DNA from 2 places in the Caenibius sp. WL genome. Region 1 is predicted to be linked to the other one. Evidence: predicted binding sites of a transcription regulator. Region 1 holds the regulator's gene; the other holds the start of a gene.
The links. The regulator LexA, encoded in region 1, represses DNA repair genes until DNA is damaged. The targets are predictions, from matches to a motif close to GTTCCNCNCTTGTTCT.

Region 2: the regulator LexA is predicted to act here: its motif matches at 2,260-2,275, upstream of uvrA (excinuclease ABC subunit UvrA).

Annotation. Positions count from the first base shown of each region.
Region 1 is NZ_CP081844.1:2,054,166-2,058,359, reverse strand. It holds gene K5X80_RS09820 (zinc-dependent alcohol dehydrogenase family protein) at 1-857, shown strand, start outside; gene lexA (transcriptional repressor LexA) at 1,160-1,855, shown strand; gene K5X80_RS09810 (ComEC/Rec2 family competence protein) at 2,088-4,194, opposite strand, start outside.
Region 2 is NZ_CP081844.1:1,778,978-1,783,171, reverse strand. It holds gene uvrA (excinuclease ABC subunit UvrA) at 1-2,189, opposite strand, end outside; gene K5X80_RS08375 (hypothetical protein) at 2,432-2,818, shown strand; gene K5X80_RS08370 (nuclear transport factor 2 family protein) at 2,986-3,411, shown strand; gene K5X80_RS08365 (M3 family metallopeptidase) at 3,707-4,194, shown strand, end outside.

The sequences.
Region 1 (4,194 bases):
TTATCCCTCTGCTCGATGGCGCGGGTGTGGTGGAAGCGGTGGGCGAAGGCGTCCAGCGGTTTCGGGCCGGGGACCGGGTCGTGGCCAATCCGCATGCCAACTGGATCGCCGGGCCGCCGGCGCCGGACAGTTCGGGCATGGTCCTCGGGATCATGGCCAACGGCATGCTCGCCGAAACGGTGATTCTGCCCGAAAGCGTACTCGTCGCCCTGCCCGCCAGCCTCAGCTTCGAACAGGGCGCCAGCCTGCCTTGCGCAGGGCTCAGCGCGTGGAGCAGTCTCTCCGGCGGGCCGAGCGGGTATAACGTCACGCCCGGCAGCACTGTCCTCACACAGGGCACCGGGGGTGTTTCGCTGTTCGCCGTGCAGTTCGCCAAAGCCATGGGCTGCCGGGTGATCGCAACCACGTCTTCCGCAGAAAAAATGGATCGGCTCAAAGCATTGGGGGCCGATCATGTCATCAATTATAATGAACGGGCGGACTGGGGCGTGGCCGCGCTCGAAGCCACCGGCGGTATCGGCGCCGATCTGGTCGTCGAAGTGGGCGGGCCCAACACCATGCCGCAATCGATCATCGCCGCCAAAGTCGGCGGGCGGATTGCGATGGTGGGCATTGTCGGCGGGCTCGGCTCGATCGACTTCCTCCACATGCTGCCGATCAACCACAAAGTGCTGACGCTTTACGCCAACGGCATGGGTAGCCGCCGCGATCTGGAAAACATGCTCCGCTTCGTCGATGTCAACGGCATTCAGCCGGTGATCGATTCCACGTTCGCGTTCGACCGGGCGGCCGACGCCTACCGCCATTTCGGCAGCCGCGCGCATATCGGCAAAGTGGTCATCTCGCATCAGGCCTGATCGCCACATTCCGCAGAGAGGCTATCCGGCAGGAAGGCGCACGGCATTGCCTGTGCCTTCCTGTCCGGCCCGGCGGAAACGGCGGTTTTGCGCCCCTGTGAACTGTGTCACCCCTGTCACCCCCTTGGGCCCGGCCACCGGGGTAGGATGAACACGCCTGCGCCTTTTGCTCGAAAATGGCGGAAACGCTTGACGCAGGGCAAAAGGTTGCTTAATTGTTCCTCATTCGTTCACTGGGTGTCCCCCTCGTGAATCTGGACCAAGCAGCCGGGGCACTCCGGCCAGCAAGGGAGCATTTGAGCATGCTTACGGCAAAACAGCATGAGCTTATCCGGTTCATTCAGGCAAAGTTGGAAGAAACCGGCATTTCTCCCTCGTTCGAGGAAATGAAGGAAGCGCTTGACCTGAAATCCAAGTCGGGCGTGCACCGACTGATTTCCGCGCTGGAAGAACGCGGCTTCATTCGCCGCCTGCCCAACCGCGCCCGGGCGCTGGAAGTGCTCAAGCAGCCTGAGGATGTGACCGGAACCGCGGTGCGCGGTGCACCCGCCGATACTGCGGTCGCCCGCGCGATTAAGCCGCCGGTCGCACCGCCGCTCGCCGCCAATGTCAACGATGTGATCGAACTGCCGCTTCATGGCCGGATTGCCGCCGGCGCCCCGATCGAAGCGCTGGAAACGCATGCAACTTTGCCCGTCCCCGCCGCGCTGCTCGGCGCGGGGGAACATTATGCTCTCGAAGTCTCCGGCGATTCCATGATCGAAGCGGGTATTTTCGATGGCGATTTCGCTTTGGTGAAGCGTACGGATAGCGCGCGTGACGGGGAAATCGTCGTGGCTCTGGTCCGCAACGAAGAAGCCACTCTGAAATATCTCCACCGCGATGGCGGCAAGATCCGTCTCGCCCCCGCCAACGCGGCGTACGAGCCACAAATCTACGAACCGCACGAAGTGATCGTGCAAGGCAAACTCGCCGGGCTGCTGCGCCGCTATCACTGAGCCGGAGAGCGAGAGCTTCGCAATGGAGCATTGACGTTGGGAAAGCGATTTTTTTCCGTGCTTAAGAGGTGATCTCTCAGGCAGAAAAGCAAAACTTTTCCTTCCCGTCCCTTTTCCGTTGTTCTCATATTGGCGACAAAGCGGTGGCAGCTTTACCCGGCTGAGTGATGCGCGGAATTTCGCTTATATTGAGAAATAAGTTCCACCACTATCATCCTCTTATAGAAGAATTTTATTCAAATAGCGTGAGGACAACCTTGCCCCGGCCGTGTCCTTTCCACCAACCATGCCGCCCCTGATTCTGGGCCACGGCGGTAACGCTGCGATGGGTGAGATTGATCGCCAGACCTCCGCTCTGTTGCAGCATGCGGCGATCTGCCTTGATCCAGCGCGGTGTGCAATTGCGCGGCAGGCGGCGGTCGGCGATCACGATATCGGCCCGGGCACAAGCCTGGGTCAGCGCGCCCGCCTCGACCAGAGCCCGGCTGCGTGTGGCGAGCAGATGATAGGCCTTGCCCGCCCGCACCACGGTGGCGGTGCAGAAATCCCGGCTGCATCGCGCACCGGGCCACGCGCCGAACAGCACGGGTTCCGCCGTCAGGCCCGACAGTTCGGCCAGATTGTCCCGCGTGTAATCGCTGCGGCTGGCGCGCAGCAGAACCAGGCGCTCCCCCTCGCCCACGATCGCCACATGGCGGCCGTCGCCTGTCACCAGAATGTCCGTGCCGGGCGCGCGCAGCGCCAGCCCGGCCGCCAATATTACGGGCAGCAAGCCGAGCAGGCGCACACGGCCACGCCACAGGGCAAGCCACAGCCCGCCCGCCAGGAACAAGGCGAACACACCGTGCCCCATGGTGGGCAGATGCGTCACCGCGCCGGGCTGGCTCGCGGTGACATGGGCAATGGACAGCAGAAGTTCGAGTGACTTGCCCACCATCCACCATACCGGCGCGCCGATGCCCGCCAGATCGCACAGCAACGCCAGCGCGATCAGTGGCATGGTGATGAACGTCGTGAGCGGAATCCCGACCATATTGGCCAGCGCACCGTAGACACCCGCCCGATGGAAGTGAAACAGCACGATCGGCATCAGCGCCAGTTCGATAACGAAACCCGTCACCAGCAGCATGACGGTCCGCCGCGCCATCCACGCGATCCAGCCTTCTTCACGCGGGGCGAGAAAGGCCCGTATCGGGGCAGCGGTATGCAAGGCGATGATCGCGATCACAGCGGCAAAGCTCATCTGGAAGCTGGGCCCGATCAGCGATTCCGGCCACAACAACAGAACGAACATCACCGCCACCGCAACCATGCGCAGCGACAGCGGCTCGCGCCCGAGCGCCAGAGCCAGCAGCACCAGCACCGCCCCGGCGCAACTGCGCACCGTCGGCACTTCCGCCCCGGTCAACAACGTGTACCCGATCCCCGCGATCGCCCCGACACCTGCGGCCACCAGCGGCAGGCGCACCCGCAGGGCCAGCCATGGCCATCCCGCCAACACCCACAGGGCGAGGACATAGGCCGCGCCGATCACCGCGCTGACATGCAGCCCGCTGATCGACAGCAGATGCGTCAGCCCGGAATCGCGCATCGCCTGTTCATCGCTTTCGGCGATGGCTCCGCGATCCCCGCTGGCCAGCGCCGCCGCGATGGTGCCCGGCGATCCATCGATCCGGGCGCGGATATGCCGGGCCAGACCGCGCTGCAACCGGGGCAATCCCACACTTTCCTCACCCGCCTCCAGAACCGTCACCGGGCCGACCGCGTTGCCTGTGGCCGCATAGCCCTTGAACCATGCAGCACGGGCGAAATCATAGGCACCGGGCAGCATGGGCGGCGCGGGCGGCATCAGGCGGGCTTTCAGCCGGATCACCGCCCCTTCGGCAATCGCGGGGTCGTCCGCACGGTCCGGCAGATTGACGCGCACCTGGATCGCCCGCCCGCTCTCCGGCTCACGCGTCGCCAGAACGAGGCGTACGCGCTCTTCCGCCGGGCGCTCCTCACGCGTCAGGACGCGAGCATCCAGGGTTGCGGTGAACGGGCGGGCAACGGGCTCTGCACCGACCAGTGCCGAGCGCACCCAGATCACTCCGATTCCGCTTGCGAGCACCACTGCCAGCGCGACCACCGCCATAGTGCAATGGATTCGCCGCTCGTTCCCTTTCCAGGCCCAGCCCGCCGCCAACGCGGCCACCGCGCAGAGGAGAATGGCGATCACCCACTCCTGAGGCCCCGGCAAAACGAACCACAGCGCGATTCCCGCAGCAAACCCGACAGCCAGCCATGGTCCGCGATCGAGCCCCGCCGAAGCGAGAAATGATTCGAGAGCGCCGCCAATG
Region 2 (4,194 bases), 280 kb from region 1:
TTGTCATGCGGCCCGGCGATCACCCGCGCGCCGTTGAGCGCACGCGCCGCCCCAGCATGGAGCGTGTCGATAGTGAAGCTGGACTTGCCCGAGCCGGACACGCCGGTGATACAGGTGAACGTGCCGAGCGGGATCGCGGCGGTGACGCCTTTGAGATTGTTCGCCCGCGCGCCGTGCACCGTCAGCTTGTGGCCGTTGCCCTTGCGCCGGGTCTTGGGCACGGCGATTTCGCGGGTGCCGTTCAGATAGGCGGCGGTGAGGCTGGCCTTGCTTTTGAGCACCTGCTTCAAAGTGCCTTCGGCCACCACTTCGCCGCCGTGCACGCCCGCACCGGGGCCGAGATCGACGATGTAATCGGCGGCGCGGATGGCGTCTTCGTCATGCTCCACCACGATCACCGTGTTGCCGAGATCGCGCAGGCGCTTCAGCGTTTCCAGCAGCATGTCGTTGTCGCGCTGGTGGAGGCCGATGCTCGGCTCGTCGAGCACGTAGAGCACGCCCGAAAGCCCGCTGCCGATCTGGCTGGCGAGGCGGATGCGCTGGCTTTCCCCGCCCGAGAGCGTGCCGCTCGTCCGGTCGAGATTGAGATAGTCGAGCCCGACATTGTTGAGAAAGCCCAGCCGCTCGTTGATCTCTTTCAGAATCGCGCGGGCGATCTGCTGCTGCTGGGGCGTGAGCTGCTGTTCCAGCCCACCGAACCAGGCGAGCGCATCGGACACCGAAAGCTGGGTCGGCCCGGCGATATCCTGCCCGGCGACTTTCACCGCCAGCGCTTTCTCGTTCAGCCGCTTGCCGCCGCAGGTCTCGCACGGTTGCGCGGTCTGGTACTTGGCCAGTTCCTCGCGCATCCAGGCGCTGTCGGTTTGCAGCATGCGGCGGTTGAGATTGCCGATCACCCCTTCGAACGGCTTGGCGACGGTGTATTCCTTCTTGCCGTCCTTGAACGTCAGTTCCACCGGCATCCCGCCGGTGCCGTGGAGGATGATCGTGCGCTGGTCCGGCGCCAGTTCGTTCCACGGCGTCGTCAGGTCGAACTGGTAGGCCCGCGCGAGGCTGGACAGCACCTGCATGTAATAGGGCGACGGCGGATTGCTCTTGGCCCAGGGGACGACGGCCCCCTGTTTCAACGTCAGATTCTCGTTCGGCACCACCAGTTGCGGATCGAACAGCAGCTTTTCGCCCAGCCCGTCGCAGGCCGGGCAGGCCCCCTGCGGCGCGTTGAAGCTGAACAGGCGCGGTTCCACTTCCTCGATGGTGAAACCGCTGACCGGACAGGCGAATTTTTCGCTGAACACGATGCGGTTGGCCGGAATGCCCGCGCCTTTGATCCCGGCGGTCAGCGATTGGGCTGCCGATGGCGCGTGGCCTTCGACAGGCTCAGGCTGAGCGGACTTTGTGCCTGATCCCTTACCCCCATCCGCTCGTCCTGAGCTTGTCGAAGGACGCGCACCGACGTCTGCCACAGTCCCATCCGCCAGATCGACATAGGCGAGCCCTTCGGCCAGCTTGAGCGCGGTTTCGAAACTGTCGGCCAGCCGCGTTTCGATCCCTTCGCGCACGGCGAGGCGGTCCACCACCACTTCGATATCGTGCTTGTATTTCTTGTCGAGCGCGGGGGCGTTTTCGATCTCGAACATTTCGCCGTCGATCCGCACGCGGGTGAAGCCCGCTTTCTGCCATTCGGCCAGTTCCTTGCGGTATTCGCCCTTGCGGGCGCGCACCACCGGGGCGAGCAGGTAGAGCCGCGTCCCTTCGGGCAGTTCCATCACCCGGTCGACCATGTTGGAAACGGTCTGCGCTTCGATCGGCAGGCCGGTGGCGGGCGAATAGGGCACCCCCACCCGCGCCCACAGCAGGCGCATGTAATCGTAGATTTCGGTGACCGTGGCGACGGTGGAGCGCGGATTGCGGCTGGTCGTCTTCTGCTCGATGGAAATCGCCGGGGAAAGCCCGTCGATATGTTCGACATCGGGCTTCTGCATCATTTCGAGGAACTGGCGCGCATAGGCGCTGAGCGATTCGACGTAGCGGCGCTGCCCTTCGGCATAGATCGTGTCGAACGCGAGGCTCGATTTGCCGGAGCCCGACAGGCCGGTGATGACGATCAGCTTGTCGCGCGGCAGATCGATGTTCACGCCCTTGAGATTGTGTTCACGGGCGCCGCGGACGGAAATGGTGGTAAGTGCCATGGGATGCGATCTGGGGTCTCTGAGGTCAGGAGTCCAGAGGCGCGCGCATCGCATCTCCGGCGCGCAACTTGTTCCTCAAATGTTCGCGCAGGTCAAGAGCGTGCGGAACCCCGCGCAAAGGCGCGCTCCACCGCCGTTCTGGCGGCCCGCCCGCCCCCGCGCAGGCAACGGCCGCGCGTGCCCGATTGCATGGCGCGGCGCTTTGCCCCATGTTCGCCGCCTGTCATCGACTGGAGTATCGCATGAAAATCGCATTGCCCCACAAGGCTCTCCTGCTTGGCGCCGCCTGCGCGCTGTTCGGCCTGCCCGCTCTCGCATCCGCGCAAGACGCGGCCCCGCAGGACGGATCGCTGGCCGAGGCCATGGCGGATGCGCCCGATCCCGATGCACAGGCCCGCGAACGGCTGAATCGGGAACAGGCCGCCGCCGCGCAATCGCAGCTCGAAGCCAACGCGGCGAGCCAGCAGGCCCACGACGAAGCGGTGCGCGAACGCGAAGCGATCATCCAGCAGCAGGAAGCCGCCGCCGCCAAGGCCGCCGCCGATCACGCCGCCGCCATGGCGCGCTGGGAAGAAGCAGTCAAAGCCTGCCGGCGAGGCGACCGCGCGCGCTGCGAAGCGGGCTACTGACGCTCGGGCGGATTGCCCCACCTCTCTCCTAATCGTCATTCCCGCGCAGGCGGGAATGACGAGGGAGTTTCCCCACACACGGCATTTCCCCTGTGCGAACGGGCCGCGAGCGCGCATAGGGTGTACGCACCGATAACCCGTAAAAACATATCAGAGAGGATTGCCCCATGGATCTGCGCGAGATCTCCGACCGGATGGAGATCAACGAACTGCTCGCCCGCTATTGCCACGCGCTCGACCGGCAGGACTGGCCCGCCTATCGCGCGCTGTTCACCCCCGATGCGAAAATGGATTTCGCCGCGTTCGGCGGCCCGGTCGGCAGCGTTGCCGATGTCGAGGCGCACCTGCGCCCCACGCTCGAAAGCCTCAAGACGTCGGAACACGTTTCGACCACCGTCATCATCGATCTGGACGGCGACACGGCGCAGGCGCGCTCCGCCGCCATCGTCCCGCTGACCGCCGCCACGCCCGACGATGGCGAGCACACCACTTTCGCCGGTCTGTTCTACGAGGACGAACTGACCCGCACGGCGGAAGGCTGGCGCATTTGCGCCCGCACCCAGGTGCGCGCTTTCATGCACAATATCGCCTGATTTTTTGGGGGCGGGCGTGGGTGCGCGTCCTTCGACAGGCTCAGGACGAACGGACCTTGTGCCTGATCCCTTGCCGGGGCCAATCATACCAGGACCCGCTCGTCCTGAGCCTGTCGAAGGACGCCCGCCACCTAAGCCGGGATAACCATCACCTTCGCCCCTGTTCAAACCTTGCAGCTTGCGGCAAACCTCCCACATTCCATCAGACTGAGCGAACAGGAGAAATCGTTCCGTGTCATTCCGTCAGATGCTGCTTGCAGCCACCTCCGCTCTTGCCATTGCGAGTGTTCCTGCCATGTCCATCGCCGCCGAAAAGCCCGCCGCGAAAGCCGTCACCAAGGCCGCCAAGCTGACACCGGCGAAAGCCGCGCCCTACACCGGCCCCTTCGCCGAAAAGTCCCCTCTGCCGTTCGAGGCGCCGGACTTCTCGAAAATCAGGGATAGCGATTATGAACCGGCCATTGCGGCAGGCATGGCCGCGCATCAGGCGGAAATCGCCGCGATCGCCAACAATCCCGCCGCGCCGACGGTCGACAACACGCTGGTGGCGATGGAACGGTCGGGCCAGTTGCTCAGCCGCGCGCTGTCGGCGTTCTTCGCCGTGGTCGGGGCCAACACCAACGACACGCTGGACGCGGTGGAAAAGGCGGTTTCGCCCAAGCTGGCCGCGCACACCGATGAAATCTATCTCAACACCGCACTGTTCGGCCGGGTGAAAGCGCTTTACGACAATCGCGCCGCTCTCGGGCTGACGGGCGAACAGGCCCGCCTGCTCGAAACCAC